Regions from separate parts of the Massilia sp. BAP21 genome, predicted to be linked through region 1. Evidence: predicted binding sites of a transcription regulator. Region 1 holds the regulator's gene; each other region holds the start of a gene.
The links. The regulator sigma-54, encoded in region 1, starts transcription at its own class of promoters, with help from an activator protein. The targets are predictions, from matches to a motif close to TGGCANGNAANCTGCTTT.
Positions count from the first base shown of each region.

Region 2: the regulator sigma-54 is predicted to act here: its motif matches at 5,488-5,505, upstream of ACWYRN_RS12860 (PEP-CTERM sorting domain-containing protein).
Region 3: the regulator sigma-54 is predicted to act here: its motif matches at 7,782-7,799, upstream of ACWYRN_RS07165 (methanol/ethanol family PQQ-dependent dehydrogenase).

Region 1 covers NZ_CM173596.1:1,387,066-1,397,299, forward strand. Annotated here, with positions in the region: gene rapZ (RNase adapter RapZ) at 1-362, shown strand, start outside; gene ACWYRN_RS06070 (enoyl-CoA hydratase/isomerase family protein) at 435-1,520, opposite strand; gene hpf (ribosome hibernation-promoting factor, HPF/YfiA family) at 1,649-2,002, opposite strand; gene ACWYRN_RS06080 (RNA polymerase factor sigma-54) at 2,064-3,548, opposite strand; gene lptB (LPS export ABC transporter ATP-binding protein) at 3,596-4,351, opposite strand; gene lptA (lipopolysaccharide transport periplasmic protein LptA) at 4,357-4,920, opposite strand; gene lptC (LPS export ABC transporter periplasmic protein LptC) at 4,963-5,559, opposite strand; gene ACWYRN_RS06100 (KdsC family phosphatase) at 5,574-6,107, opposite strand; gene ACWYRN_RS06105 (KpsF/GutQ family sugar-phosphate isomerase) at 6,107-7,129, opposite strand; gene ACWYRN_RS06110 (monovalent cation:proton antiporter family protein) at 7,214-9,193, shown strand; gene ACWYRN_RS06115 (DUF6404 family protein) at 9,330-9,683, opposite strand; gene ACWYRN_RS06120 (GGDEF domain-containing protein) at 9,887-10,234, opposite strand, start outside.
Region 2 covers NZ_CM173596.1:2,915,423-2,925,656, reverse strand. Annotated here, with positions in the region: gene ACWYRN_RS12870 (glycosyltransferase family 2 protein) at 1-731, shown strand, start outside; gene dnaE (DNA polymerase III subunit alpha) at 1,021-4,518, opposite strand; gene ACWYRN_RS12860 (PEP-CTERM sorting domain-containing protein) at 4,689-5,441, opposite strand; gene ACWYRN_RS12855 (glycosyltransferase family 4 protein) at 5,716-7,956, shown strand; gene ACWYRN_RS12850 (GtrA family protein) at 7,963-8,337, opposite strand; gene ACWYRN_RS12845 (sulfurtransferase) at 8,567-9,457, shown strand; gene ACWYRN_RS12840 (hypothetical protein) at 9,481-9,741, shown strand; gene ACWYRN_RS12835 (glycosyltransferase) at 9,751-10,234, shown strand, end outside.
Region 3 covers NZ_CM173596.1:1,632,206-1,642,439, forward strand. Annotated here, with positions in the region: gene ACWYRN_RS07135 (sigma-54-dependent Fis family transcriptional regulator) at 1-1,365, shown strand, start outside; gene ACWYRN_RS07140 (beta-propeller fold lactonase family protein) at 1,415-2,386, shown strand; gene ACWYRN_RS07145 (ATP-grasp domain-containing protein) at 2,430-3,449, opposite strand; gene ACWYRN_RS07150 (hypothetical protein) at 3,495-4,316, opposite strand; gene ACWYRN_RS07155 (quinoprotein dehydrogenase-associated putative ABC transporter substrate-binding protein) at 4,390-5,334, opposite strand; gene ACWYRN_RS07160 (c-type cytochrome) at 5,331-5,774, opposite strand; gene ACWYRN_RS07165 (methanol/ethanol family PQQ-dependent dehydrogenase) at 5,894-7,699, opposite strand; gene ACWYRN_RS07170 (hypothetical protein) at 7,957-8,328, opposite strand; gene gfa (S-(hydroxymethyl)glutathione synthase) at 8,410-9,006, opposite strand; gene ACWYRN_RS07180 (S-(hydroxymethyl)glutathione dehydrogenase/class III alcohol dehydrogenase) at 9,035-10,141, opposite strand; gene ACWYRN_RS07185 (DUF779 domain-containing protein) at 10,167-10,234, opposite strand, start outside.

The sequences.
Region 1 (10,234 bases):
TGACCCTGTTCTTCGAATCGTTTGCCTTCAAGGTAGGCGTGCCGCTGGACGCCGATTTCGTGTTCGACGTGCGCGCGATCCCGAATCCCTACTACGACATCGCGCTGCGCCCGCTGACCGGCAAGGACGCGCCGGTGATCGCCTTCCTCGACGCCCAGCCCAGCGCCACCGAGATGCTGGAAGATATTCGCGCCTTTGTTGAAAAATGGCTGCCCTCGTTCAAGACCGACAACCGCAGCTACCTGACGGTGGCGGTCGGCTGCACCGGCGGCCAGCACCGCTCGGTGTACATGGCCGAGCGCCTGGCGGCGTACTTCGGCGAGACCGAACGCGTGGTGCTGCGCCACCGCGAGCAGTCGTAAGCGCGTTATCCGTCAACGTCGACGTAGGGCAAGCACCCCGTGCCCACCTACCCGGGATGCGCAGTCCCTGCTTCAATCCAGGTGCCGCAGCGGATGCGCATACGCCGGCCACACCGGCGCGAAGAAACCCTCCACCATCTCCGCCGTCACGTCCTCGAGCGATGCAGGTTTCCACTGCGGCGCATTGTCCTTGTCGATCACCAGCGCGCGCACGCCTTCCAGCACTTCGCCGTGCTCGAAATTACGGCGCACCAGCGAACGCTCCATGCGCAGGCAATCGGCCACGCTCATGGCCGCGCCACGCACCAGCATCTCGCGCGTCACGCACATCATCAGCGGCGAGCGCTGGCGCATCGCCTTTAACGCTTTTTGCGCAAAGGGATGTTCGTCACGGCCCAGGGATTCCATGATCGCTGCCACGGAAGCCGCGCCGAAGTGCGCGTCGATGGTGGCGCGTTGCGCCTGCAGTTCGCTCTCCCCTGCTTGATCGGCGAAGCCGGAGGCAAACGCACGGATCGCATCCGGCAACTGCGCACCGGGCGTGGCGTCGATCAGTTCGTTCAAGGCTTGCAATTGCGCACCTGGCACGAACACGTCCGCCAGCCCGACATACAGCGCATCGGCCGCGCCGATCGTCAGCCCGGTCAGGCCGAGATAGTTACCCAGCTGCCCAGGCGCATGCGACAGGAAGTGACTGCCGCCCACGTCCGGGAACAGGCCGATGTTCACTTCAGGCATCGCCATTTTCGTGCGGTCGGTCACGATGCGCAGGCCGGTGTCCGGACCGCCCTGGGCAATGCCCATGCCGCCGCCCATCACCACGCCATCCATGATCGCGATATACGGTTTCGGATAGAAGTGGATCAGGTGGTTCAGCGCGTATTCTTCGGTGAAGAAGTCTTCCAGCAGCGCGCTGCCACCCGTCGGCGTGGCATGGCCGGCCTCGTGGAAGAAGCGGATGTCGCCGCCCGCGCACAGGGCCTTTTCGCTACTGCTGGTGATGACCACGGCGTCGACCGACGCATCGTCGCGCCAGGTTAGCAGGGTGTCGGTCAGGCGCCGCACCATGTCCAGCGATAGGGAGTTCAAGGCTTTCGGGCGGTCGAGGGTGATCGTACCGGTGCCGTTGGCGATGCGGGTCTGGACGTGGTCGGTCATGGTCTGGAATGGTCGAAAAAACATCCATTCTACCCAAGACCCGTGGCGGCGGGGTATTGACGAGGGGGAGATAACAATGAAAAGGGCGCCCAGCGGGCGCCCTCGTTCAGACGGTGCTGGCCGGCCTGTCAGGCTGCGGCTGCCTCTCCGCCTTCAGGGAGACGCTTGAGTGCGTCGCGACTATGACTCTTGAGCATGTCCTTGTACTTCATCACTTGCCGGTCCAGCCTGTCCATCAACAGATCGATCGCAGCGTACAAATCTTGCGCCACACTTTCCACGTGCACGGTCTTGCCAGAGACGCGCAAGTTGATCTCGGCCTTCTGCCTTTTTTCTTTTTCGGTAAGATTGTCGATCGCGAGGATCACGTGGGAATCGATCACTTGATCGAAGTGGCGGGTAATGCGCTCAAGCTTGTTTTGTACGTATTCACGAATGGCGGGAGTAACGTCGAGGTGGTGACCGCTGATAGTGAGATTCATACACACTCCTTTGAAGAGGTGGCGGCTGCCGCGCCGCGCAGGAAGCGCGAGGGTGCCGCCGTTACAAGGATTTGCGGAGACTGACTGGAGGAATTTTCAGTGCCTCACGGTATTTGGCAACCGTGCGGCGTGCGATGACCATTCCTTGTTCACCGAGCATTTCCGCGATCTTGCTGTCGGATAATGGGTTCCTGGGGTCTTCTGCTCCTGTCAGTTGCGCGATGAGAGCCCGGATCGCCGTCGAAGATGCTTCGCCCCCCGCTTCGGTGGCGACGTGGCTTCCGAAGAAATACTTCAGCTCAAACATGCCGTGCGGGGTCAGCATGAATTTCTGCGTGGTTACGCGAGAGATTGTGCTCTCGTGTAGGCCTAGTGTATCAGCTATCTCGCGAAGCACAAGGGGCCGCATGGCAACCGCGCCATGGCTGAAAAAGTTGCGCTGGCGCTCCACAATTGCCTCGGAAACACGCAGGATGGTATCGAAGCGCTGGCGCATGTTCTTGATCAGCCACTTCGCTTCCTGCAGCTGCGCGCTCATCTGCCCTTCGCCTTTCCCGCCCTTCAGCAAGGCCGCGTACATGTGGTTCACGCGCAGGCGCGGCATCACTTCGTGGTTCAGGGTCACACCCCAGCCGCTCTTCGTTTTCCGGACAATAACGTCCGGAACCACATAGTCCGAGGTGCTCGATGCGAACGCGGCACCGGGGTGCGGATGGCACTGGCGGATCACGGCCTGCGCTTCGCGCAGGTCTTCGTCGTCGCAGTCGAGCGCCTTTTTCAGCTTGTTGAATTCGCGCTGCGCGAACCAGGTCAGATACCCTTCGACGATCTTTAGTGCCGTGCGCCGCGTCACCAGCGGCACGCCGGGCATGCGGCGGATCTGCAGCGCCAGGCATTCGGCCGCGCTGCGCGCACCGACGCCCACCGGATCGAGACTTTGAATCAGCGCCAGCGCGCAGCGCAGTTCGTCCATCTCGACCTCGAGTTCCTGCGGCAGGCGCGCGTGGATCTCGTCGAGCTGTTCTTCCAGGTAGCCATTGTCGTCGATGGCGTCGATCACCAGCTCGGCCAGGGCGCGGTCGCGCAGGTTCAGGTTGGTCACGCGCACCTGTTCCGACAGGTGTTCGCGCAGCGTGATGCCGCCGGCTTCCAGCTGCGGGCGGCCGTCCTCGTCTTCGCCGTTGCCCGAGGCCCGGCCGCTGTCGCCCCAGTCGCTGTCGGATCCACCCGGCTCGCCGTGTTCATGGTCGCCGCCGCCGTCGAGTCCTTCGGGCGCGTCGGCGCTGGCCGGCGCGCTTTCCTCGTTCGATGGCGCGGCCGGTGCCTCGCCCTGCGCGGGTGCGCTGTTGATGGCGCCGTCGGCCAGCAGGCGCACCGAGCGGTCGAGCGGATCGTCGAGCCGCTCCAGCAAGGGATTGTCGGACAGGATCTGCTCGATTTCCTGGTGCAGTTCGAGCGTGGACAACTGCAGCAGGCGGATCGATTGCTGGAGCTGCGGCGTCAGGGCCAGGTGCTGCGATGTCCGGAGTTGCAGGGATTGTTTCATCGATTCTTACTGTTCAACTGCGGTTCAAAGCGGTGTCGTTACCTCGATTACATGCGGAAGTGCTCGCCCAGGTAGACGCGGCGCACCGACTCGTCGGCGATGATGTCGTCGGGGCGGCCCGAGGCCAGTACGGCGCCCTGGTTGATGATGTAGGCGCGGTCGCAGATGCCGAGGGTTTCGCGCACGTTGTGATCGGTGATCAGGACGCCGATGCCGCGCTCCTTCAGGAATCGCACGATGCGCTGGATCTCGATCACGGCGATCGGGTCGACGCCGGCAAACGGTTCGTCGAGCAGCACGAAGCGCGGGTTGGTGGCCAGCGCGCGCGCGATCTCCACGCGGCGCCGCTCGCCGCCCGACAGCGACAGGGCCGGGTTCTCGCGCAGCTTCTCGATCTGCAGTTCGGCCAGCAGCGAATCAAGGCGCTCGTTGATGGCGTCCTTCGAGAGCGACTTGCCGTTGTCGTCGCGCTGCAGTTCCAGCACGGCGCGGATGTTGTCCTCGACCGTCAGCTTGCGGAACACCGAGGCTTCCTGCGGCAGGTAGGACAGGCCCAGCACCGCGCGCCGGTGGATCGGCAGGCTGGAGATGTCGGTGCCGTTGATCTCGATGGCGCCGGCGTCCGACGGTACCAGGCCGACGATCATGTAGAACGAGGTGGTCTTGCCGGCGCCGTTCGGGCCGAGCAGGCCAACGACCTCGCCGCAGCCCACTTCCAGCGACACGTCGCGCACCACCAGGCGCTTGCCGTAACTTTTCTGCAGCCCCCGCACGACCAGGGTGCTGCCTGCGCTTGCTCCCATCATGCTCATTTCCCCGCCGGCGCTGGTGCCGCTGCGGGCGTGGTCCTGCGCGGCGCGATGATCAGGGTGCCGCGTCCGCCGCCCACCTTGCTTTCGCCGCTGGCGTCGTTGCGCACGGCCGCCACTTCCTTGCGGTTGTCGTAGGAGATGAAGGGGCCGTTCAGTTCATTCGTCAGGCGCCCGTCTTCCAGCTCGCGCACGGTCGCTTTCGAGAACAGCTTCACCAGTTCCTGGCGTTCGTCGTACTCGATGCGTTCGGCCTGGCCTTCGATCCACAAATTGTTGCCGCCGTCGCGCTTCTGGCGGAAGGTGGCCACGTGCCCCGGGCCCGAGGTGAGCGTGATGCTCATGTAGCCTTCCGGCGTTTCCTTGACCAGCGCGCGGTCCGACTTCATGGTGAGCGTGCCACGCGTGAGGACGACGTTGCCGGTCAGGATGCGGGTCTGGGTGACTTCGTCGAAGTCGGCCGAATCGAAATTGACGACGGCCTCCTTCAGCGAGTCGGCACGTTCGGCCAGGGCCGACAGCGACAGCAGCGAGAGGACGGCGGCGGCGAGGATGTTTTTCATATTGATGGCTGGTTCCTAGATTTTTTGGGGTCAGCGGCGGGGTCAGGGCTGGCGCGGCGGATACACGATCTGGCCGCGGCCGAGGTGCAGCTTCTGGGTCGGGTTCTCGGCCACCAGGCCGACGCTCTTCACCGTCGAGGCGCCCAGCGTCATGTCGACCGGACGGTCGGTCTTGACGATCTCCTCGTCGGCCAGCACGGTCAGCGCATCGGTGCGTGCGCGCAGCCCTTCCGAGCCTGGCGTGGCCGGGCGCACGATATCGACGTTGTCCATCAGTTCGACCCGGTTTTCCTGGTGGTGGATCTGGGCGCGGTCGGCATGCATGGTCATGCGCGGGCGGCCCGGCGCCATGCTCTCGACCACCGGTTTACTTACTTCCGAGACGTCGGTCACCGGATGGTGGGCCAGGCGCGCGCCCGACACCACGTAGCGCGGCTGGCCGGTTGGCGTCATGCGCACGAAGCTGAAGTTCTCGACGATGTAGTCGGGTTCGTTCCCGGCATTCCCGGCGCTGGCGTCGTCGTCGCCCTGCATCGCCTGCAGCAGCCAGAAGCTGCCAAAGGCGAAGAACACGGCGGTGAGCATCAGCGCCAGCAGGCGCCAGCGGTGCGAGGTACGGCGGTTCTGGAGGATTGCCATGCGTTTAACAGGATTCAGGCGAAATACGGCGCGAGCGCCTGTTCGTAGGTGCCCTGGGCGCGCATCACCAGGTCGCAGACTTCGCGCACGGCGCCGCGCCCACCCGGCGCCTTGGTGACGTAATGCGCGCGGTACTGCACTTCCGGGTGCCCGCTCGGCACGGTGACGGCGAAGCCTACCTTGCTCAGCAGCGGCATGTCGATCACGTCGTCGCCGATGTAGCCGCACTCCTCGGCCGTGACGCCGGTTTGCGCCAGCAGCTCGGCAAAGGCCACGCGCTTGTCGTGGAAGCCCTGCCAGACGTGGTTGATGCCCAGGTCCTTGGCGCGCGCGTTGACGATCGGCGACTTGCGCGCGCTGATGATGGCGGTCTGCACGCCGGTCTTTTGCAGCAGCTGGATGCCCAGGCCGTCCAGGACGTTGAAGGTCTTCGTGACTTCGCCGTCCGGGCCGTAGGTCAGGCTGCCGTCGGTCAGGATGCCGTCGACGTCGAAGATCATGACCTTGATGCGCGCGGCGCGCTGGGTATGTGCGAGAGGAGTCACCATCAGATTACCTTTGCGCGGGTCAGGTCGTGGATGTGCAGGGCGCCGACCAGCTTGCCCTCGCCATCGACCACCAGCATCTGGTTGATGCGGAATTCTTCCATGATCGCCACCGCGTCCACGGCCAGCTGTTCCGGCTGCACAGTGCGCGGGTTGGCATGCATGACGTCGCGGATGACGATGTTCGAGAAGTCCTGCACGCGCTCGATCAGGCGGCGCAAGTCGCCGTCGGTGAACACGCCGATCGGACGCTGTTCGGCATCGACGACCGCGGTCATGCCCATGCCCTTCTGGCTCACTTCCAGCAGGGCCTGGGCCAGCGGCGCGTCAGGCGATACGGCAGGCACGGCCTCGCCGCTGCGCATCACGTCGCGCACGTGGGTCAGCAGGCGCCGGCCGAGGGCGCCGCCCGGGTGCGAGCGTGCGAAGTCTTCTTCGCGGAAGCCACGGGCGTCGAGCAGGGCCACGGCCAGGGCGTCGCCCAGGGCCAGCGTGACGGTGGTGCTGGCGGTGGGCGCCAGGTTCATCGGGCAGGCTTCTTTCGCCACCGAGATGTCGAGGTGCACGTCGCTTAGTTGCGCCAGGCGCGATTGCGGCTTGCCGGTCATGGCGATCAGGGGCGTGCCCATGCGCTTGACGACCGGCAGGATGTCCATCAGCTCCGAGGATTCGCCGGAATTCGAAATGGCGATGAAGACGTCCTGCGCCGTCACCATGCCGAGGTCGCCGTGGGCGGCTTCGCCCGGGTGCACGAACATGGCCGGGGTGCCGGTCGAGGCCAGGGTGGCGGCGATCTTGCGCGCGATATGGCCGGACTTGCCCATGCCCGACACCACCACGCGGCCGGTGCAGGCGTACAGCACGGCCACGGCGCGCACCAGGGAATCGTCGGCGTCGAGGCGGTCGTGCAGGGCCCTGACGGCGTCGGCTTCGATGGCGAGGGTCTCGCGGGCCAGGGCCATTACCCGGCGCGATGCGTTCTCGTCAAAACTGTTCTGCATTGTTTTTTCATCGGTTACACTCATTCCAGAAGTATAAACGAATTGCGTAAGCAAAAAACTTGCCAGACGTATCGAACAACGCACATCGCGACAAAAACATATTTACGCATGGCATCCGGACTCGAACTGACCCTCCTCCTGCTCGGCAGCGCGGTGCTGGGCGTGGTGGCCTTCCGCTCGCTGCACCTGCCGCCCATGCTGGGCTACCTCGCCGTCGGCGTGCTGATCGGCCCGCACGCCCTGGGCCTGGCCGCCGAAACCGCCTCCACCCACGCGCTGGCCGAATTCGGCGTCGTGTTCCTGATGTTCTCGATCGGGCTGGAATTCTCGCTGGCCCAGCTGCGCGCGATGCGGCGCATCGTGTTCGGGCTCGGCATGGCGCAGGTGGTGCTGACGATCGTCGCCGCCATGCTCGGCACCCTGCTGTTCTCGATGTGGATGCCATCGCTGGCCATCAGCTGGCAGGCGTCGTTTGCCCTGGGCGGGGCGCTGGCCATGTCCTCGACCGCCATCGTCGTCAAATTGCTCACCGAGCGCCTGGAACTGGAAAGCGAGCATGGACGGCGCATCATCGGCATCCTGCTGTTCCAGGACCTGGCCGTGGTGCCGCTCCTGATCCTGATTCCCTCGCTGGCCAGGAACCCGGAAGACCTGGCCGCCACCCTGGCCTGGGCCGGCGTGAAGGCGGCGCTGGTGCTGGCGCTGCTGCTGTTCTTCGGCCAGAAGCTGATGCGCAGCTGGTTCACGATCGTGGCCAAGCGCCGTTCGCAGGAGCTGTTCATGCTGAACCTCTTGCTGGTGACCCTGGGTGCGGCCTGGATCACCGAGCGCGCCGGGCTGTCGCTGGCCCTGGGCGCATTCGTCGCCGGCATGCTGATCTCCGAGACCCAGTTCAAGCACCAGGTGGAAGAAGACATCAAGCCTTTCCGCGACGTGCTGCTTGGCCTGTTCTTCATCACCATCGGCATGCTGCTGAATTTGCGGCTGGTGCTGGAGCACTGGTGGCTGGTGCTGGCCTTGCTGGTGCTGCCGGTGCTGTTGAAGTTCGCACTGATCGCATTGCTGGCCAAGCTGTTCGGTTCCTCGGATGGGGTGTCGATGCGCACCGGCCTGGCGCTGGCGCAGGCCGGTGAATTCGGCTTCGTGCTGCTGAACCTCGCCTCGGGCTCGAAGCTGATCGACCCGTTCCTGATGCAGCTGGTGCTGGCCTCGATGGTGCTGTCGATGCTGGTGGCGCCCTTCGTCATCGCCAACTCGGACAAGATCGTGATGAAGATCGCCTCGAACGAATGGATGATGCAGTCGCTGCAGCTCACGCAACTGGCGAGCCGCACGATGGCGGCGCAGAAGCACGTGATCCTGGCCGGCTTCGGGCGCAGCGGGCAAAGCGTGGCGACCTTGCTCAGTGACGAGAAGCTGCCCTGGTATGCGCTGGACCTCGACCCGGAACGGGTGCAGGAAGCGCAGGCGGCGGGGTCGAACGTGTCGTATGGCGATGCAGGGCGGCGCGAAGCCCTGATCGCGGCCGGCATCAACCGCGCCAGTGCATTGGTGATCACCTTTGCCGACACGCGCGCGGCGCTGAAGGTGCTGCACCTGGTGCACGAGCTGGCGCCTTCGCTGCCGGTGATCGTGCGCAGCCATGACGACAGCGACCTGGAGGTGCTGCGCATGGCCGGCGCCACCGAGGTGGTGCCGGAAGCGCTGGAGAGCAGCCTGATGCTGGCCTCGCACGCGCTGGTGGTGGTCGGCGTGCCGCTGCGGCGCGTGGTGCACCGCGTGCAGAGCGCGCGTGACGAACGCTATGCGTCGATGCGCGGCTACTTCCACGGCGCCAGCGACGTCACCGACGATCCTGAGCACATGTACGTGCGCCTGCACTCGGTGGTGCTGGGCGAGGATGCCAAGGCGGCCGGCTGCCGGCTGGGGGAACTCGGGCTCGACGAACTGGGGGCCGAGGTGACCGGCATCCGCCGTGCGCGCATGCGCGTGGAGCCGGCAGCGGAGACGGTGCTGCAGGCAGACGACGTGGTGGTGCTGCGCGGCTCGGCCGATGCGGTGACGCGGGCCGAGGGGCGCTTGCTGTAGGGTGGACGGCTATGCCGTCCACGCGTCGGGTGTTATCGGTTGCGTCATCGTGCGCGATGGATCTTGCCGCTGGCGATAGACGCGTGGGCGGCGCAAGCGGCCTGGATGATCAATCGTGCGGGTAGAGCCGCCCACCCTACGACCCTAACGATTCCCAGCTAGGGAGCGCGTGCTTCTTTTTGCTCCAGGCGTAGACGCTGGCCATCACCAGGCCGTAGGCCAGGCCGCAAATCACGGTGGCCAGCAGGGCCACTGCCGGAGCGGTGCCTTCCTTGCGCCAGTTGAACAGCCACATGATGAGGGCCCAGATGGGACCGAACCAGAGGCCGCAGAAGAAGGTGGTGCGCCAGAAGGTTTCGAAATGCAGGGGCCGCACCTGCATGCCGAGGCGGCGGAACAGGCGGATGTGGGCCGGCTCGGAGCTGGCCTGGGGGATGCCTTTGCGGTTCAGGACGGCAATGGCGCGTTTGCGGCGTTCGTCGAATGTCATGTGGTTTTCGTAGGGTGGGCTCTTGAGCCCACGCGGTCGTACCGTTGCGAGCCGCGAAGCGAATTCAAATCGTTGGCCGGTGACGATACGGTTTCAACCGCTCCGCGTCAATGATCGACATGCGTAAGTAGTACCGCGTGGGCTCAAGAGCCCACCCTACGTGAAAGAAGATTTCACGATTGCAAGCCCGGTGAAATGTTATTTCAGGCCGCAGTGACCACGCAGTTGCGCCCGGATTCCTTGGCTTGGTACAGCGCCACATCCGCCTGCCCCACCAGTTGCTGGGCCACGCTTTCGATCGGGTGCTCGCGGTCGGCATCTTCCAGGGCGGCCACGCCGATCGATACCGACACGTCGAGCAGCACGCCGTCGGCCAGGTCGACTGGCGTGCCGGCCACGCTGGAGCGGATGCGTTCGGCCACGAGCGCGGCGGCCGGCAGGTTGGCGTCGACTAGCAGCACCACGAATTCCTCGCCGCCGTAGCGCGCCAGCGCGTCGGACAGGCGCAGTTCGGTCTTGATGCGGGTGGCGACTTCGCGCAGGACCTCGTC
Region 2 (10,234 bases), 1.5 Mb from region 1:
ACCGCCCGGACGTGATCGCGGTGGACTTCAACGACTGGCACCCGCACAACATGCGCCGCACGCGCCTGATCGAGCGCGGCTACCCGGCCGGCGCCCTGGTGACCGACCGCGAAGCGATCCTGCGCACCTTCTTCATGGACCGCCAGTGCTATGCCTGGGCCAACGTGATGCGGCGCGAGATCTACGCGCGCCAGCCCGATCCCCTGTACCCGCCCGGCCGCACCTTCGAGGACATCACCACCACGCCGCAATTGATCGCCGACTGCGCCAGCCTGGTGCGCCTGGCCCAGCCCTGCTTCGACTACCGCCAGCATCCGGGCAGCATGAAGCGCGGCCTGTCGCACAAGTGGTGCACCGACTTCGCCAAGGCCGTGCTGCACATCCGCCAGCATTTCGAGACCCTGCCGGTGAGCGAGTCGCTGCGCCTGCACATCGACGCGGCGACCATCCACTTCTATAACGTGATCCTGAAGCGCACCTACGAGATGGGCTGGCGCGAGGGCAAGGCGGCGCGTGCGGACGTGCAGGCGCTGCTGGCGCAGAACCTGTTCAACCCGCTGGAAACGGTGCTGGCGGCGATGGAAGGCACGGTGCTGGACAGCCACGACCGCCGCGCCGACCGCCGTGCCGCTTCGCAGGTGCGCAAGCTGCTGGCGGGGAACCTGGGTTTCGTGCTGGGTAAATTCCTGGCGCGGAAGATCAAGGTCTTGCAGCGCAAGGCGGTGGCATAAGCGGCGTCGCGGTGTGGCGCGGCTGCGCATGCGTGCGTTGAACGCGTGGACGGCATCATGGCCGCAGGCTGAATGCATTGCCGGGTAGAGCCGTCCACCCTACCGCCGCAACTGCGCATGGGTCACGCGTGGGCACGGATGAACAAACGCGCCGCCACGACCTCTGTAGCGCGTCGTAGGGTGGACGGCTACACCCGATTGTTTGCATGCGTGCAGCGTATGCGCCGTCCACGCGTTCAAGCGGCGGACGAATAGGCGCGGCGCCAACCGGCACCGCGCCGCGCCGCAATCAATACTCGACCGCCACGTCCTTCGCCCCCAGGTTCAGCTCGAGCGCATGCTTGAGCGCATCCGACGGCGCCACGCGCCATTCGTCGCCCAGCTGCAAAATGCACTCCACGCCTTGCGGCTTGACGCGCAAACTGACCGGCAGCCCATCCGGGTGGCGATACGGCGACAGCACCTCGGCCATCTTGGCCGTGCTGATGCCGCACTCGATGTCCATTTCCAGCTTGTGGCCGTAGTGGATGCGGGCGGCGGCAATGTCGAACACCTTTTCGGCCGTGATGCGCAGGCCGCCGTTGAAGCGGTCTTCCGACACCTTGCCGACCACCAGCAGGAATTCGTCTTCCTTGAAGGCGTTGCGGTTCTGCTCGAACACCTCGTTGTAGACCGTGACCTCGACCACGCCGGTCTTGTCGTCCAGCGCCACGATCAGGATCTTGCCGCGCTGGGTCATCTGGGTGCGCACGCCGGTGATCACGCCGCACATCATGCGCGGCTCGCGCGACGGTTCCAGGTCTTTCAGTTTCGTCTTGGCGAAGCGCCGCACTTCCTGCGAATACGAGTCGAACATGTGGCCCGACAGGTAGTAGCCGAGCGCGATCTTCTCTTCGGCCAGCTTCTGGCGGTCGGTCCAGGGCGTGGCTTTCACATAGTCGGGCGGGGCCACCAGGTCGGAATCGTCGCCGCCGAACAGGCTCACCTGGTTCGCGGCGGCAGCGGCCTGGCCCGCCGCTTCCATCGCGAATGCGACGGAAGCCAGCAGGATCGCGCGGTCGACGCCGAAGGCGTCCATGGCGCCGGCGCGGATCAGCGACTCGATGGTGCGGCGGTTGATCTGCTTGCGGTCGACGCGCTTGCAGAAGTCGAACAGGTCCTTGAACTTGCCGCCCTCCTGGCGCGCGGCGATGATCGCCTCGATCGCGCCCTGCCCCGCACCCTTCACGCCGCCCAGGCCGTAGCGGATGTTCGAGACCTGCTTGCCGGTCACGGAACGCGGCGCGCCTTCCGGCGTGAAGCGGAACTGCGATTCGTTGACGTCCGGCGGAAGGATGGTCAGTTTGCAGACATCGATCGCATCCTCGACCAGGATCTTGATCTTGTCGGTGTCTTCCATCGCCAGCGACATGTTGGCTGCCATGAAGGCGGCCGTGTGGTGCACCTTCAGGTAAGCCGTGTGGTAGGACAGCAGCGCGTAGGCGGCGGCGTGCGATTTATTAAAGCCGTAGCCTGCGAACTTTTCCATCAAGTCGAAGATCTCGTCGGCCTTTTCGGTCGACAGGCCGTCTTTCGCGGCGCCGGCGCGGAAGATCTCGCGGTGCTCGGCCATCTCTTCGGCCTTCTTCTTACCCATCGCGCGGCGCAGCATGTCGGCGCCGCCCAGCGAGTAACCGCCGACGATCTGCGCCATCTGCATGACCTGCTCCTGGTAGACCATGATGCCGTAGGTCTCGGACAAAATGGATTCGGTACGCGGATCGGGATAGTCGAACTTCTCGCCGTGCTTGCGCTTGCAGAAGTCGGGAATCAGGTCCATCGGGCCAGGGCGATACAAGGCGACCAGCGCAATGATGTCCTCGAAGCGGTCGGGACGCGCATCCTTGAGCATGCCCTGCATGCCGCGCGACTCCAGCTGGAAGATGGCGACGGTTTTCGCGTCGCTCAGCAGCTTGTACGAGGGCCGGTCGGTCAGCGGCAGCGTCTCCAGGTTGAAATCCGCATCCGCCGGATCGAGCGCGCGGATGTAGTTCACGGCGCGGTCCAGGATGGTCAGCGTGGTCAGGCCCAGGAAGTCGAACTTGACCAGGCCGACGGCCTCGACGTCGTCCTTGTCGTACTGGGAGACGACGCCGGCGTCGCCGCCCTGGGTGTAGAGCGGGCAGAAGTCGGTGAGCTTGCCGGGCGCGATCAGCACGCCGCCGGCGTGCATGCCGATGCCGCGCGTAATGCCCTCGACCTGCTGGGCGAGATCCAGCAGCTGCTTGACCTCCTCTTCATTCTCCAGGCGTTCTTTCAGCAGCGGTTCTTCCTCGATGGCCTCGGCAATCGACACCGGCTTGCCCGGCTTGAACGGGATCAGCTTCGAGATGCCGTCGCAGAAGTTGTAGCCGAAATCGAGCACGCGGCCGACGTCGCGGATCGCGCCCTTGGCCGCCATGGTGCCGAAGGTGGCGATCTGCGAGACCGCGTCGCGGCCGTACAAATCCTTCACGTGCTGGATGACCAGTTCGCGCTTTTCCTGGCAAAAGTCGATGTCGAAGTCGGGCATCGAGACGCGTTCCGGGTTCAGGAAACGCTCGAACAGCAGGTTGTATTTCAGCGGGTCCAGATCCGTGATCTTCAGCGCGTACGCCACCAGCGAGCCTGCACCGGAACCGCGGCCCGGGCCGATCGGCACGCCGTTGTTCTTGCCCCACTGGATGAACTCCGCAACGATCAGGAAGTAGCCCGGGAACTTCATCTTGATGATGGTCTGGTTCTCGAACTCGAGGCGCGCCTCGTAGCGCGGGCGCTCGGCCTCGCGCTTGGCCGGATCGGGGAACAGCTGGACCAGGCGCTCCTCCAACCCCTTCTTGGTTTCGGCGACCAGGAAGTCGTCGATGGTCATGCCGGCCGGCGTCGGGAAGTCCGGCAGCTGCGGTTTGCCGAGCGTGAGCGTGACGTTGCAGCGCTTGGCGATTTCGACCGAGTTGGCCAGGGCGCCAGGCAAGTCCTTGAACAGCTCCGCCATCTCGGCCTGGGACTTGAAGCACATCTCCTCGTTGAAGCGGCGCACGCGCTTGGCGTTGGCCAGCATCTCGCCTTCGGCGATGCAGGTGCGCGCTTCGTGGGCGATGAATTCGTCCTTGCTGATGAACTGCACCGGGTGGGTCGCCACCACCGGCAGGCCCAGGCGCGACGCCAGCGCCACCGAATGGCGCACCTGCTGTTCCTGGTTCGGCTGGCCGGCGCGCTGGATCTCGATGTAGAAATGGCCGGGGAAGATGCGCGCCCAGCGCTCGGCGGCTTTTTCGGCACGGGCGATGTCGCCGTTGTCGATGGCCTGGCCGACGTCGCCGAAACCGGCACCCGAAAGCACGATCAGGGCATTGGCCTGGTTCACCTCGGGCTCAAGCGTGGAAACGCTTGTGGCCAGCGCTTCCAGCCACTCGACGCGGATCTCGGCGCGGCCCTTGTACTGGTTGGTGAGCCAGGCCTTCGACAGCAGGTCGCACAGCTGCAGGTAGCCGCTGCGGTTCTTCGCCAGGATCAGCAGGCGGTGCGGCTTGTCGCGGTTGTCGTCGTTGGTGATCCAGGCGTCGACCCCGACGATCGGCTTGATCCCCTTGCCGCGCGCCGCCTTGTAGAAGCGCACCATGCAGAACATGTTGGCCAGGTCGGTGACGGCCAGCGCCGGCTGCTGGTCCTTGGCGGCTGCGCCAACCAGGTCGTCGATGCGCACCAGGCCGTCGGCGATCGAGTATTCGGAGTGGACGCGGAGATGGGTGAAAGTCGGGGAAGTCATCCCGTCATTTTACCTCGGCAGGCGCTGCCGGGGTGAGGCCGGGTCCGGTTTTGGCGCTGCCTCCGAGGCCGCCGCCCCGCAGTGGGAAGTTGCAGATTCACAACAATATACAGGCATTCCCGAAAAGAAAAACCCGGCCGCAGCCGGGTTTCGAATGGAGCGGTAGCCGCTCAGCCGCGCTTGCGGCGGCTGGCCAGGCCCAGGCCGGCCAGCGCCAGGCCGAACAGCGACAGCGATGCCGGTTCCGGCACTTCGCTCACGCGCAGGTTGTCGATGCTGACTTTCACCTTGTTGTCGATGTTGACGGTGCGGATGCCGATTTCCGACACCGACTTGATCTTGCTGGCACCGGTGGCAACCTTGTCGGCGCCGGTCAGCGAGGTCATTTCATAGGCGGTCGGGTTCATCCAGGCAGCGAAGCTGTTGTAGAACTCGGAGTCGTCGGTCTTCGACAGGTAGCCCAGCAGGTGGTAGCTCTGGCCGGCGACCAGGTCGCTGCCCAGCAGCCAGGGGCCATCGGTGCCGACGGTGCGCACATACAGGTCGTTGGTGCAGCTGCCGTTACCGCAATTGGACTTCAGGCCGATGCTCGGGCCGTCCTTGTCGCCCAGCCACAGGCCCATGAAGTCGTTGTTGCCCAGCGTGCCGGTGTACGAGAAGCTGAAGTCGACGATGATGCCGCCGCTCTGGGTCTCGGCCAGCTTCCAGTAGGCTGCACGGTCGTTGTTGCTGCCGAAGGTCAGCGACTTGTTGCCATCCGTGTTGGTAAGCGAAGGCTTGTTCTTGGCGCTGGTGATGTCGGTAGCCCAGCCTGCGCTGAAGCCGGCGCTGGTGCCGTCGAAGTTGTCATGGGCGACGACGATGCCGGCGTTGGCGCTGGAAGCAATCAGGAAGGAAGCGGCGAGGAGCGTGAACTTTTTCATGGTATGAAGAAACAATAAGGAAGAAATAAAAGTAACCGTTGCTCTATAAGCACGAATCATGCCTAAATAAAAATTCCCATTTGAAACAGCAACTTATTTTATTTCCTCTCTAAAACTAATTGCGCGATGTAAAGTTTTCCGACAATCAATACCTCTACCGCTCGTCAGTAAAGTCGCCCGTTTATAATACTGCTCACCTTACCCAGGCTTTCTGCTCGCGCCTCATGTATTCCTGCCCCCACCCAGCCGCCGACCATCTGCCGGCTATTTTCCGATGAAGCGGCCTCAGTGCGAAGGTGCTGCCCTGGCCGCGCTACTGCTCGCGCCGCCCGAACCTGCACCCGGCAACGGCCCCACAATCACCGTCCTGCCGGACCAGGCCTTGCCGCCCGCCGAGACCGCAGCAACAGTCGCTGCAGCCGCTGGTACGCCTGCGCGCGGGCACCTCGCCGCGCCCCTGATGCTGGCCGCGCGCGCGGTGCTGCGCCGCCCGCGCGTGCGCCAGCTGGTGCTGCGCATCCTGAAACGCTTCCCCGGCCTGTACGCGCGCGCCTATCGCATGCTGCTGCAGGGCGGCGGGAACGGCGCGGCAACGGGTACGTCCGAAGGCGCACCGGCCTCGCTGTCGCCGCGTGGCCAGCGCATCTACCGTCGGCTGCAGCGGATAGGGGCGGCGCCGCATGCGCCGGTCGCTCCCGGCGCGCGGCGTAAACTGGCCTTTGTCTGCCCGATGCCGCCGCAGCGCACGGGTATCGCCAGCTATGCCGTCGAACTCCTGCCCGAGCTGATGGATGCCTTCGACATCGAGCTGGTGGTCGACCAGCCGGAAGTCAGTTTGCCGGCGGCGCTGGCCGGGCTGCCGGTACGCCAGGCCGCCTGGTTCGCCGAACACGGCGCGCAGTACGACCAGGTGCTCTACCAGTTCGGCAACAGCCCCTTCCACAGCCACATGTTCGCCCTGCTGGCCCGCCATCCGGGCGTGGTGGTGCTGCACGACTTCTTCCTGGGCGGCGTGCTGGCCCATGCCCAGATGAGCGGCGCCATGCCGAACGCCTGGCAGGACGCCCTGTTCCACGCGCACGGCTATGCCGGCATGCGCCGCTGCGCCGCCGACGAAGCCGCCGGCGTCCAGGTGCACAAGGCCTGGCCCGCCAGCCTGGGCGTGCTGGACGGCGCCACGCGCACGATCGTCCATTCGCAGCACGCGCGCCGGCTGGCGCAAGACTGGTACGGGCCGCAGGCGGTCTCGCACATCGACGTCATCCCGCATCCGCGCAAGCCGCCCGCCGTACACGACCGCACCGCCGCGCGCGCCGCCCTCGGTATCGGCGGCGACGTCTTCCTGGTCTGCAGCTTCGGTTTCGTGGCGCCGAACAAGCTGGTGCACGAACTGCTGGAGGCCTGGCTGGGGTCCAGCCTGGCGCGCGACCCGCGCTGCGTCCTGGTGCTGGTCGGCGCCAACCACGACAGCCCCTACGGCGTGCGCGTCGACGAGATCGTGCGCGGCGCGGGGCCTGAAGCGGGCATCCGCATCGCAGGCTGGTGCGACGACGCGCTGTACCGCACCTGGCTGCAGGCGGCCGACGCCGGCGTGCAGCTGCGCGCCAATGCCCACGGCGAGAGCTCGGGCGCGGTGCTCGATTGCCTGAACTACGGCCTGGCGACGATCGTCAACGCGAACGGCTCGATGGCCGAATTCCCGCCCGACGCCCTGTGGCAGCTGCCGGACGGCTTCACGGTGGCCGAACTCGGCGCCGCGCTGGAAACCCTGCGCACGGACGACACGCGCCGCCACGCCATGGGCCGGCGCGCGGTGGCCCTGCTCGACGCCAGCTTCCGCCCGGCGCAGTGCGCGGCCCAGTACCGCGCCACGCTCGACCGCGCGTATGCCGACGAGCTGGCGCAGGATGCTGCGCTACGCGCAGCGCTGGTGGCGCACGGCGGCAGTGGCAGCGACAGCGCAAGCCTGGAAACGTTGGCTGGCGCGCTGGCCAGGTCGCCGGCGGGCACGCAGGCCAGGACGCCGCGGCGCCAGTTGCTGGTCGACCCCGGCGACCGCACGCAGGCGCAAGGCCTGCCGGACGCCCACGCCTGCTCGCAACTGCGCGCATTGCTGGCGCAGGAGCACAGCGATGTCCGGGTCGAACCTGTCTGTCTGGCGCAGGAACAGGGTGCGCGTCATTATCGCTATGCGCGCAAGATGGGCGCGCAGCTGCTGGAGCTGCAAGGGCACCGGATGGAAGAGCCAATGGTGGACATCGCCCGCGGCGATGTCTTCTATGCAGCTGCAGGGATCACGCCTGCCCTCATCGAGGCCGCAGCAGACGGCACGCTGGCGGACCTCCGTACCCGCGGGGCCAGGATCGTGCTCCCGGTGCGCGCGGCATCGCCCGGGGAACTCCCTCCCGACAGCGAGTTGCAACCGCAGCTACGGCAACTTGCGCCGCACACCGACGTGCTGCTGTGCGAGACCGAAGCGGTGGCGGCCGAGCTCAAGCGCCTGCTAGGTCAATAGCGTCGCTCATGCGAAGATCCAGCGTTTTCCAAGAATGAATCCGTTAATGGCGATCAACGGAAGGGAAACGATCTTTCCTGCCATCGGCATGTCCAGCCAGGCGGTCGAAGCCGCAACGATCGCCAGGGTGATCAGGTAATTCAGGAAGACGACGCACAGGTAGCGGTAGAAGCTGGCCGTGGACGCGACGTTCTTGAACGTCACGCGCGCGTGAAAGCAGTAATTCACGATGAGACTGACGATGAAGCCGGCGCTGGCCGCCAGCAAGGGGCCGGTGCCGTAAACGATCAGCCCTTGCATCAGGCCGACGTCGATCGCCGCGCACAGCAAACCTCCCGCGACATAGATGACGAATTGAGAAGAAGGCAGGAACTGGCGCACTATGCTCTCCTGCCTTGTGAAACGATGGCAGGCGCGCATGCAGGCGTCTCGGGCATGGGGTAAATGCGGTGAAGCAGTATATTTTTAAAATTGGACATGATCGACTGGAAAAATGGCTGACCCGTTCATTTGCAGCCACAAGCGCCACAATCGCCGCAGCAAGGACAACAGCGCAGGCTCGGCATCGCTCTATAATAACGGTTGACCAGATTTTTTGCTCCTTGACATCATGACCACCACCACCCAGACGGCGCCAGCCGGCACCTCCGCCGCGACCGGGCGCTACGTCAACATCGCCGCCTACAAATTCATCAGCTTCGACGACACTGAAGCCATGCGCCCGCAGTTCCAGGCCCTGTGCCAGCAACTGAACCTGCGCGGCACCATCCTGCTGACGCCGGAAGGCATCAACATGTTCCTGTCCGGCCTGCCGGCCGACATCGACCACTACCTGTCCTGGCTGCGTTCGGATGCGCGCTTCGCCGACATCGAAGTCAAGTACAGCTACTCGGAAGAACAGTCGCACAAGCGCATGCTGGTGAAGATCAAGAAGGAGATCATCACCATGCGCATGCCGCTCATCAAGCCGGAACTCGGGCGCGCGCCCTCGGTGGAAGCGGCCACGCTCAAGCGCTGGCTCGACCAGGGGCATGACGACAACGGCAAGCCGGTGGTGATGGTCGACACCCGCAACGACTTCGAGGTCGACGTCGGCACCTTCGAGAACACGGTCGACTACCGCATCGCCAAGTTCACCGAGTTCCCCGAAGTGATTGCCGCGCACAAGGACGATTTCGCCGGCAAGACCGTGGTCACCTTCTGCACCGGCGGCATCCGCTGCGAAAAGGCGGCGATCCACATGCAGAACATCGGCTACGATAACGTCTACCAGCTGGAAGGCGGCATCCTCAAGTACTTCGAGGACGTCGGCGGCGCCCACTACACCGGCGACTGCTTCGTGTTCGACTACCGTACCGCGCTCAACCCCAAGCTGGAACCGACCGTCACCACCCAGTGCTTCGCCTGCCGCGCCGTGGTCACGCCGCGCGAGCAGCTCTCGCCGCAGTACGTGTACGGCGTGTCGTGCCCGCATTGCGCGGACAAGAGCGTGGCTGCCTGAGGATGGCGCGCGGCGCTTCCCTGGTGCGCGGACTCGTCAAGAAGGCCGCGCTGCGCGCGGTCGCCTTTATCGTGGCGCGTCCGCGACTGGACGACTTCCTGCGGCGCCAGATCTACCGTTTTCCCCGGCTCGCCGGACGCGTGCGCGCGGCCGTGGCGCATTCGCGCCGCGCCGACTGGCAAAGCCTGCCGGTCCTGCTTTCCGACGAAGCCGAGCTTACCGGCGACGCGCGCCAGGTCCTGCAGGACCTGCGCCGCGCCATCGACCGCACCCGTACCCCATAAGATTCCCCGATGCGCATCATTCTCGACCTGCAGGCATGCCAGGCTTCCAGCATGCACCGCGGCATAGGCCGTTATTCGATGGCGCTGGCACTGGCCATGGCGCGCAACAGCAGCGGACATGAGCTGCGCATCGTGCTGAACGAAGACTATCCGGACAGCGTGGCCGCGATCAGGCAGGCCTTCGACGGCCTGCTGCCCCAGTCGCACATCGGCACCTTCGTCACGCCGGTGCCGGCAGGCGAAGTCGATCCGCGCAACGGCTGGCGCGTGCGCGCCGCCGAGCGCGTGCGCGAGCACTACCTGGCCAGCCTGCGTCCGGACGTCGTCCATGTCGCCAGCCTGTTCGAGGGCCTGGGCGACAATTCGGTGGTCTCGCTGCTGCACGGCGAAGGCCGCTTCGACACCGCCGTTACGCTGTACGACCTGATCCCGCTGATGCGCAAGGAGCGCTACCTTGCCGATCCGAACATGGCGGCCTGGTATTACCGCAAGC
Region 3 (10,234 bases), 250 kb from region 1:
TACATCCTGCGCTTTCATAACCGGCCCGAGTTCGTCGGCACCCTGCACGAAGGCGCGATCGCCCTGAGTACCGAAGGAAAGGTCTTGGCCGCCAGCCGCGGCGCCCTGTTCCAGCTCGGCTTTTCCGGCCCGGACGAAATCGCCGGGCGCGACATCGGCGAACTCTTCAACGTTACCTTCCCCGGCCTGGTCGACAGCAGCGTGCGGCGCGCCTTCCACCCGGTACCGATTTTCGAGGTGCGCAACAGCGCGCGCTTCTTCGCCGTGGTCTACCAGCCGGTCGCCACGAACGGCCTGCGGCGCGCGCCGCGCAGCCTGCCGGGCCATGGCGCCGGCCAGCAGGCCCCCACCGCGCTCGACACCGTGCAGTTCGGCGACCCGGTCATGGCCGGCCATGTCGCTACCGCGCGCCGCATCGCCGAGCGCAATGTCGCTACCGTGCTGCTCGGCGAAACCGGCACCGGCAAGGAAGTGTTCGCGCGCGCCATGCACCTGTCCGGGCCACGGGCATCCCGGCCTTTCGTGGCCATCAATTGCGCCTCGATCCCCGAGTCGCTGATCGAGAGCGAACTGTTCGGCTACCGTTCCGGTGCGTTTACCGGCGCCAGCAAGGATGGCCAGCGCGGCAAGCTGCTGCAGGCAAACGGCGGCACCCTCTTCCTCGACGAGATCGGCGACATGCCCTTCTCCCTGCAGGCGCGGCTCCTGCGCGTACTCGAGGAGCGCGAGGTGGTGCCGCTCGGCGGCGAGGCGCCGGTCAAGCTCGATATCCGCCTGATCAGCGCCACCCACTGCGACCTGGCGAAGAAAATCGCCGCCGGCGAGTTCCGCGAAGACCTGTATTACCGGCTGCAAGGCGTCACGCTGCGCCTGCCGCCGCTGCGCGAACGCGCCGACCGCCGCGCCCTGATTGCCTACCTGGCCGCCCAGGAAAGCGACGAAGGCAGCGTGGTGGAACTCGACGAGCCGCTGCTGGCGGCGCTGGAGCGCCTGCGCTGGCCCGGCAACGTGCGCCAGCTGCGTCACCTGCTGCGCAGCATGATCGCGCTGCGCGAGTCGGACAGTCTCGGCCTGCGCGACCTGCCGCCGGAATACCGGCTCGACCTCGACGACGCCGCTCCTGCGCTCCCCTTGGAGCCGGCTCCCGCCCTGGCAGCAGGCGTTTGCCCGGTCTCCGCCAGCGGCGCCGGGCAGGCCCTGACGGCGCTCGAAAGCGCGGAACGCGAGGTGCTGCTGCAGGCGCTGGACCGGCACGGCTGGAACATGAGCGGCGTGGCGCGCGAACTCAACATCAGCCGCAACACCCTGTACCGCAAGCTGCAGCGCCTGAACATCCAGCATCCCGACAAGGCGCTGTTCCACTGAGCGGGTGCGCGCCGCGTTGCCTCTCCTTCAACCTGTCCATGGAGACCACATGACCATGCCGTCGCTTCGCCGTATCCTGCCAGGCGCCCTGGCATGCCTGGCCACCCTCGCCGCAACGCTGGGTTCGCCGGCCCTGGCGGCGCCCTTTGCCTACGTGCCGAACGAAGGCAGCGGCACGATTTCCGTGATCGACACCGCCAACGACCAGGTCGTCGGCGAGATGCCGGCCGGTACCAAGCCGCGCGGACTCGCAATCGGCGCCGACGGCCGCTGGCTGTACGTGAGCGACCAGCCGAACAACAGCCTGCAGGTGCTCGACCTGAATGCGCGCAAGCCCGGCCCCGCGGTGGCCCTCGGCGAATCGCCCGAAGGCGTGTCGATCTCGCCCGACGGGCGCTGGGTGGTCGCGGCCATCGAGGGCAAGAACGAGATCGCGGTAACCGACACCCGCACCCGCAAGCTGGCATTTGCGATCCAGGTCCACGGCAAGAATCCCGAGCACGCGGTGTTCAGCCCGAACGGTCGGCTGCTGTTCGTCAGCGCCGAGGAAGGCGACGCGGTCGACATCATCGATTTCGCCAGCCGCAAGCAGGTGGCCCAGGTGGCGGTGGGCGCCCGCCCGCGCGGTATCGGTTTCCTGCCCGACAGCAGCCGCGCCTATGTCGCCACCGAGAACGCCAACGAGGTCTTCGTCATCGATGCCAAGACCTACGCCATCGTCGCCCGCATCAAGGCCGGCTTGCGCGCCAACGGGATTGCCGTGCACCCGGGCGGCGGCCAGGTCTATGTGTCGAATGGCGGCGATGCCAACGTCTCGGTCATCGATACCGCGAGCAACCAGGTGGTGGCCACGATCCCGGTCGGCCAGCGGCCCTGGAACATGGCGCTCACGCCCGACGGCAAGAAACTCTACGTGGCCAACGGCCGCAGCAACAACGTGTCGGTGATCGACACCGCCAGCCGCAGCAAGCTGCGCGACATCCCGGTCGGCAAGCTGCCCTGGGGCGTCGTGATCAAGTAAGTCAAGTAAGCCAACTAAGCCAACCAAGCCAGGCAAGCGGCACTCAGGCTTGGCCGAAGCTGTCGACATCGACGGAGACTGCGCGCCGCCGCGTGACCGGAAGCGGCGCAGCCTGCAGTGCGGCCGGGCCCTTTAGCAAGGCAATCACCAGGCCAGCCGGGTTGCAGCCAATCGACGCATGCAGGCCGGCATAGGCGGCCGTCAGGCGCGGATTTACATCCAGCACCACGGTTCCCTGTGCGCTGCGGATGAAGTCCACCCCGACATAGCCCCACAGCGTAGGCAGGGCCGCCGCAACCTGTTGCGCCAGGCCGGCCAGCGCGCCGTCGGCGTCCAGCAGGCCGTTCACGGTACTGCCCAGGAAGTGGAAGCGGTTGTTACGCACGGCCACGCGCTCGCGGTTGCACGCCAGGACCCAGGCCTTGCCGTCGCAGCACAGCAGGGACAGGCTGCCCAGTTCGCCGGGAACGAAAGGCTGCAGCACATAGTCCTGCCCGGCGTTGGCGCGCACGTGGGCCAGGGCCGCGGCGCGGTCGCTGAACAAGCGGGTGTCGAGGCAGCCGGCGCCATTGTCCGGCTTGACCACCCAGGCGCCCGGGCCTTCCGGCAGGCTCGCATGCGGACTGTAGGTGGGCACGGCCGGCACGCCGGCGTCGCGCAGCGCACGCGTCATCTCGCGCTTGCTGGCCGCAACGCGGACGGCGCCGGGCGCGCTGCCCAGCAGGACGCGCTTGCCGCGCAGGACATCGCGCGACACTCCCTCCAGCAAGCCTTCGGTCTCGAGCGCCAGCGGCCAGACGGCATCGGCCGCCTGCACACAGTCGGCGAAACGCTCGCCGAAGTCCCTGTCGCCGAAGGACTTCCCACCGAAGGATGGGGCGGGCGCCCAGGCGGCGCCGGCAGCCGGCATGGTCTGCAGTTCGACCCCGGGTACGGCGCCCAGGTCGGCCAGCAGGGCCTGGAGCAGCATGCCCCCCTGCTGTGCGAGCGCGCATGGCACAGCAGGAGCGCCCGGACCACCGGCGATGGCGTAATCGAATGCGAGAACTTTCAAGCGCGCCATGGCATCCTCCGGTGATGACGGGCCGGGCCTGCAATCGTGCCAGGCTCAGCGCTTCGGATCGGCAACCTTGACCAAGGTAAGTGTTTCTTCAAGCGAGGGAATGCTGCCTCCCCCCGCACCGGGCACTTGTGCGGTGGAGCCGGCCGTGCCTGGGCCGGCCGTACCGGATTGCGCGCGGGCAGTGCCTTCGGCCGGACGCTTGGCCACCCTGCCGTCCGCCAGCGCGCTCGATTGCACGCCAGCTGCCGCATTGATGGTCCGTCCGCTGCCGCTCGTACCCAGCGAGGTCGACAGCTGGTACACGCCGCCCGGTACGGCCTCGCTCAGGATGAAGGTGTAGGTCTTGTGCACGTAGGCTTCGAAGCGCGCATGCAGCGGGTCGTCCAGGTAGGGCTGGATGCGCACCACCTGTCCCTCATACGACTTGCCCTGGAAGTTGATCGTCTGCTTGCCCAACTGGCCGGCATTCGCCAGCGCCATGCGAATGCGCTTGCGGAAGTAGGTAGTGGAGCCCCCGGTCAGGCGTTTCATCTCCGCGATGTCGTGCTCGAGGAAGCCGAGCAGCACCGGATTGCCGTGGGCATCGTCGATGTCGGGCAGCTCGCGCTTGCGCGCTCCGGAAAGAAAGCGCAGGCGCGCATGCATCCGCCCGTTTTCCCTGGTCAGGTCGAGCTCGACCGTGTCGGTAAAGCCCGGTTCGATGTTGCTGACCTTGCGAAAGTCGTAGACCAGCGCCGCCGGCGCCCTGGTGCGCGCCAGGTGGTCGGTCTCGAACAGCAGGGTTTCGGCCGGCGATACCGGCTGGGCCTGCACCAGGCCGGCGCCCAGCCCACCAAGTGCACAGAGCATGCCGAGTGCGAAGCGCATCGACCGGGCGTGCACGCCATGCCGCGGGCCTGCGCCCCCGCCGCGCTGTTGCTGTATGCAGATCATGGCGTCCTCAAGGTGAGGAAGACTGGGGCGGCGGGAGTGCCGACAAGGGCACGCCGTATTGCTCGAGGATGGCCTGGATCTTGCCCTGATTGGTGTCGATCAGCCGGTCGATCAGCTGGCGGAAGTCCTTGTCGGCATGGCGTACGCCCATGGCGATTTCGAAATCGAATTTCATGCCCGGACGCGACTGCAGCGGGATGGCGACGATGGACGCGCCGCGCGTTCGTTTGGCGAAGTAGCCGGCGATCGGCCCCCAGGCAAAGGCAACGTCGATCTTGCCGCTGGCCAGGTCCTTCTCGACGATCTCGCCGGGGTATTGCTCGGCATCGCCGGTCTGGCTCTGGTACCAGTTCACCTGCTCCATCAAACCATTCTGCAGCAGCCACTCGGTGACCGGAGAGCCGGCAAACGCGCCGAAACGCAGTTTCTTGCGTTGCGAGGGGTCGAGCGCCAGCAGGTCGTCAAGGGTACGCACCGTGTCCAGTCCATGGTCTTTTACATAAGCCATGGCATAGCTGGAGCGGTAGTAGGAATGGGTGTTGGCGGCCAGTTCGAACCCCTTGGCGACGCCGGTGACGAGATCGCACTTGAAGCGCTCGGAATGCTCTTCCTTGGCACGCAGGGTATTGCGAATGAAACCCATGCGCTGCGGATACCAGGTGTGCTCCAGCTTCCAGCCCAGCTGCTGGGCGAACAGGGCCGCGATCTTGTTCTCGAAGCCCTCCCCGGCCCGGTTCGACAGCGGCAGGTTGTTCGGGTCCTGGCAGACCCGCAAGACCTTGTCCGCGCCGGGCGCCTCGGTCGCGGCGGACTGCGCGGCCGCCGGTGCAGCCAGGCACCCCAGCAGACTGGCCGCCAGCCCGGCCCGCGCAAGCTGCGTGACAACCCGCGTAGCAACCCGGGTGGCAACCCGTGGCGCAAGTCGCGTGGCAAGGAAGGGCCTGCGCCTCATTTGCCGATCTCCTGCAGCCGGCCCGGTTCGATGGCGCCGTCGGAACGCCCTTTCAGGTAGGCATAGAGGCTGTCGATGTTCTCGGTCACCATCTTGCTGCCGTCGAAGTTCGGCATGCCCTTTTCGATGCGGCCCTTCAGGACCGCGGTCTTGAACTGGTCCTTGCTCAGGACCTTCAGGCTGTCCACCAGCGAGGGGCCGACCATGCCTTCCTGGGCGGCGCCGTGGCAACGTTCGCAGGCCATGGCGCGCCAGGTCTTCCAGCCGCTCAGGGTCTGGGCGTCGACCTTGTTGCCTTCGGCAACCTTGTACGGCGGGGTATCGCCGGCCAGCGCGCTGCCGGGGAACGCTGTGGCGAACAGGCCCACGGACCAGCACAGGGCGGCACACAGGGCGGTACACAGGGAGGCAAGGGGCGCCCGCTTCATGAATGTCTTCATCTCGTTTCCTGGCAATGCATGGCCACGGCGGACGGCATCCTGCGCCGGCCGCCGGGTCCGGTGTTCATCGAAGTGCGCGGCAGCGATGAAGCCGCCGCGCGGCACGGCGTGGCGCGGGCTCAGCGGTCGGGCAGTGCGAACACCGTCAGCACGCCACCCAGCTCGGTATACTTGGCCAGGTCCTTGTAGCCGCCCACCGCACCCAGGCCTTCGGTGCCCTTGGTGAGCCCGGCCGCAAGGCCGATCCCGGCCCAGCCGCCGATACCCGACAGGACCCCGATGTACTGCTTGCCCTTGTATTCCCAGGTGTGGACGTTGCCGATGATGCCCGAGGGCGTCTTGAACTTCCACAGCTCCTTGCCGTTGTGATCGACCGCCTTGATGTGGCCTTCCAGGGTGCCGTAGAAGACCACGTCGCCGGCGGTGGACAGCGCCCCGCTCCAGACCGAGAATTTCTCCGGCTTGGACCAGACGATCTTGCCGGTGCTGGCGTCAAAGGCGATGAAGTTGCCCAGGCCACCGTGGCTGCCCGGCGCCGCGTACATCGAGAGCGTCGAGCCAACGTAGGGCTGGCCCGCCGTGTACTCGATCTGGAAGGGCTCATAGTCCATGCACACGTGGTTCGTCGGCACGTAGAACAAACCGGTCTTGCGCGAGTAGGTGGCCGGCTGCTGGTCCTTGGTGCCGAGCGCCGACGGGCAGATGCCCTTCGAGTTGAAGTCGGGGCCGTTCTTGTCGGTGCTGTACTTGGCCACCACCTGCGGCCGGCCGCTCTTCATGTCGACGTGTGTCGCCCAGTTGACCACCGGGTCGAATTTTTCCGCCACCAGCAGTTCGCCGCTGACGCGGTCGAGCGTGTAGGCAAAGCCGTTGCGGTCGAAGTGCACCAGGGCCTTGCGGGCCTGGCCCTTGACCTTCATGTCGACCAGGATCATTTCGTTGACGCCGTCGTAGTCCCACTCGTCGTGCGGCGTCATCTGGTAGACCCACTTGGCCTGCCCGGTGTCGAGGTCACGCGCGAAGATCGTCATCGACCACTTGTTATCGCCAGGGCGCTGGCGCGGGTTCCAGGTGCTCGGGTTGCCGGTGCCGTAGTAGACCAGGTTCAGGGCCGGGTCATAGCTGTACCACCCCCAGGTGGTGCCGCCGCCCAGCTTCCATTGGTCGCCCTGCCAGCTTTTCAGCGAGGAGTCCGGGCCGATCGGCGCCATCTTGCCATTCGTCCAGGTCATGGTCTTGGCGGGATCGACCAGCAGCTCGTTGTCGGGCCCGGTGCTATAGGCTTTCCACAGCACCTTGCCGGTATTGATGTCGTGCGCCGTGATGCGCCCGCGCACACCGAATTCGCCGCCGCTGATGCCAGTGATGATCTTGTCCTTGAACACGTGCGGGGTATTCGTCGTGGTTTCGCCGATCTTCGGATCGCCGACTTTCACTTTCCACAGCTCGGCGCCGGTCTTGGCGTCCAGCGCCACCAGGGTGGTGTCGGCCTGCTGCAGGAAGATCTTGCCGTTGGCATAGGCCACGCCGCGGTTGACCGTGTCGCAGCACATCACCGGGATCACGGTCGGGTCCTGCTTCGGCTCGTATTTCCAGCGGATGGCCTGGTCTTCCAGCGCGATCGCGAACACCTTGTTCGGGAAGGGGCTGTGGATGTACATGGTGTCGCCGATCACCAGCGGGCCGCCTTCGTGGCCGCGCAGGACGCCGGTGGAGAAGGTCCACGCCACCTGCAGGTCCTTGGCGTTCTTGCTGTTGATTTGCTTGAGTTCGCTGTACCGGTGGTTCGCAAAATTACCAGATTGCATTGCCCAGTTCTTCGGGTCCTTGGTCAATTGCTCCACATCGGAATTGGCAGCCAGCGCCGGACCGGCAAGCAGCGCCAGACACGGCAACCAGCGGATGAGTCTTGTTGGGAATGACATGGTAAGTCTCCTATGGTTTTTATCGGCGGCCGCTTCCGCTGGCCTTGCAAACCTCGACCTGGTGGGATGCCCCATCTTTTCCACAGCACAGAACGTGCCAACCGCGGACCAGTCATTGCGCCGCCCGATCCGCTGCTGCCACGACGGTCCCTGTTCAGATTCGTGACAGTCGCTGCCGCCGCTGTGCCGTCCTGCTGTGCCATCCGTGGCGCAGCACCACACTCATGCAGCAATGCGCCTGCCTCACTGCGCATACTTCAACGCTGCTGCACGTAGCAAGCCTTGTCGGCGCTGGCCTGGAGCGCCTTGTATTTGCTGGCCATTTCTTTCACCGGAACGGGATCGCGGAACATCGCGCCGCGCTCGCCGGCCATGGTCTGGTTACGCAGGGCCGTCGACATCGTCACGTAATCGTCGTAGGACATCTGCCTGGCGATGTGGTCGATGACGCAGGAGCACTTGTAGAGGTACTCGTACTTGCCGTCGTGCTTTTGCATGCACTCGAGCACATACTCCACGCGTCCGCTGGTGGGATAGTCGTTGGCTTGCGCTGCCGGGGGTGTTGCCAGCGATGGCGCCATGGGTAGGGCCAGCAGCGCCGGCAACAGCAGCAGGAACAATCGTTTCATTCGTGTGTCTCCGGTATCCGGCAGGTCGGCACGCCCGCGCTGGTGCGCCGGCGTGCGTTGCTGCTTCTTGCTTGTCCTCGCCTACGCGTCCTGCAGCACGCCGCGTTGCTTGGCGACGTGGGTCGAGATCGCATCCATCAGCGGCGGCGACAGCGCGTCGTAGGGCGGCAGGCCGATCTCGTTCAGGCGCGCACGCACGGCGCCCATGTTTTCCGGACGCGCGCCGGACTCGATGATCGAGGACACGAAGGCGGCGAACTCGGGCGGCGACCAGCCCTTTTCCTTCGACAGCTCGGTGTGCACGAAGTCGAGCCCGTAGAAAGCGTGGCCGGTGTTCTCGATGCGCCCGTACATGTGCACGCCGCAATCGCGACAGGCGTGGCGCTGGATGGTGGCGCTCTCGTCGACCACCTGCAGCTTGTCTTCGTTGGCCGTCACCTTCACCTTGTCCTTGCCGACCACGGCCACCTGCGAGAACAGCGAGCCGTCTGGTTTCCAGCACTTGGTGCAGCCGCACACGTGGTTGTGCGCCACCTGGCTGGTCAACTCCACCGTGACGGGATTGCTGGTGCACAGGCAGGTCAGGGTGCCGCCGGCAAAGCCGGGCGTGGCAGGGGGGATGCCGTTGTCGACGGCGGGATGGATCTTGACTGCGGTATTCATGTCTGTGTCGCTCATGATTGCGTCTCCATGGTTGATTGCTCCCTCAATACAGCACCACCGAGCGGATCGACTGCCCGCTCTTCATCAGCTCGAAGCCCTCGTTGATGCGTTCGAGCGGCAAGGTGTGGGTGATCAGGTCGTCGATGTTGATCTTGCCGTCCATGTACCAGTCGACGATCTTCGGCACGTCGGTGCGTCCGCGCGCGCCGCCAAAGGCCGAGCCTTTCCATTCGCGCCCGGTGACCAGCTGGAACGGGCGTGTAGAAATTTCCTGCCCGGCCGCAGCGACGCCGATGATGAAGGACTGGCCCCAGCCTTTATGGGTGCATTCGAGCGCCTGGCGCATCACGGTGGTATTGCCGATGCATTCGAAGCTGAAGTCGGCGCCGCCGTCGGTCAGTTGCACGATGTGGTCGACGATGTTCGGCACCTCGCCCGGATTGACGAAGTGGGTCATGCCGAACTTGCGCGCGATCTCGGCCCGGCCGGGATTCAGGTCGATGCCGATGATCTTGTCGGCGCCGACCATGCGCGCGCCCTGGATCACGTTCAGGCCGATGCCGCCCAGGCCGAACACGACCACGTTGGCGCCGGCCTGCACCTTGGCCGAGAACACCACGGCGCCGACGCCGGTGGTGACGCCGCAGCCGATGTAGCAGGCCTTGTCGAAAGGCGCATCTTCGCGGATCTTCGCCAGCGCGATCTCGGGCACGACGATGTAGTTGGAGAAGGTCGAAGTGCCCATGTAGTGGAACAATTGCTGGCCGTCGATGGAAAAGCGCGAGGTGGCGTCGGGCATCAGGCCACGGCCCTGGGTCGCGCGGATCGCCTGGCATAGATTGGTCCTGCGCGAAAGGCAAAACTTGCACTGCCGGCATTCCGGCGTGTACAGGGGAATCACGTGGTCGTCGCGCTTGACCGAGGTGACGCCGGGGCCGGTGTCGAGCACGATGCCGGCGCCCTCGTGCCCGAGGATGGCGGGGAAGATGCCTTCCGGGTCGGCGCCGGACAGGGTGTAGTAATCGGTATGGCAAATGCCGGTGGCCTTGATCTCGACCAGGACTTCGCCGGCGCGCGGGCCTTCCAGGTCGACCTCGGCAATGGAGAGCGGTTCTCCCGCTTTCCAGGCGATGGCTGCTTTCGTTTTCATGGTGTCCTTGCTGTGGTGTGTGTCGTCAGGCGCCCGGTCCGGTGACGGGAGCGGGCAACTGCGCCAGTTCGGCGTCGCTGAACAGGCGCGAAC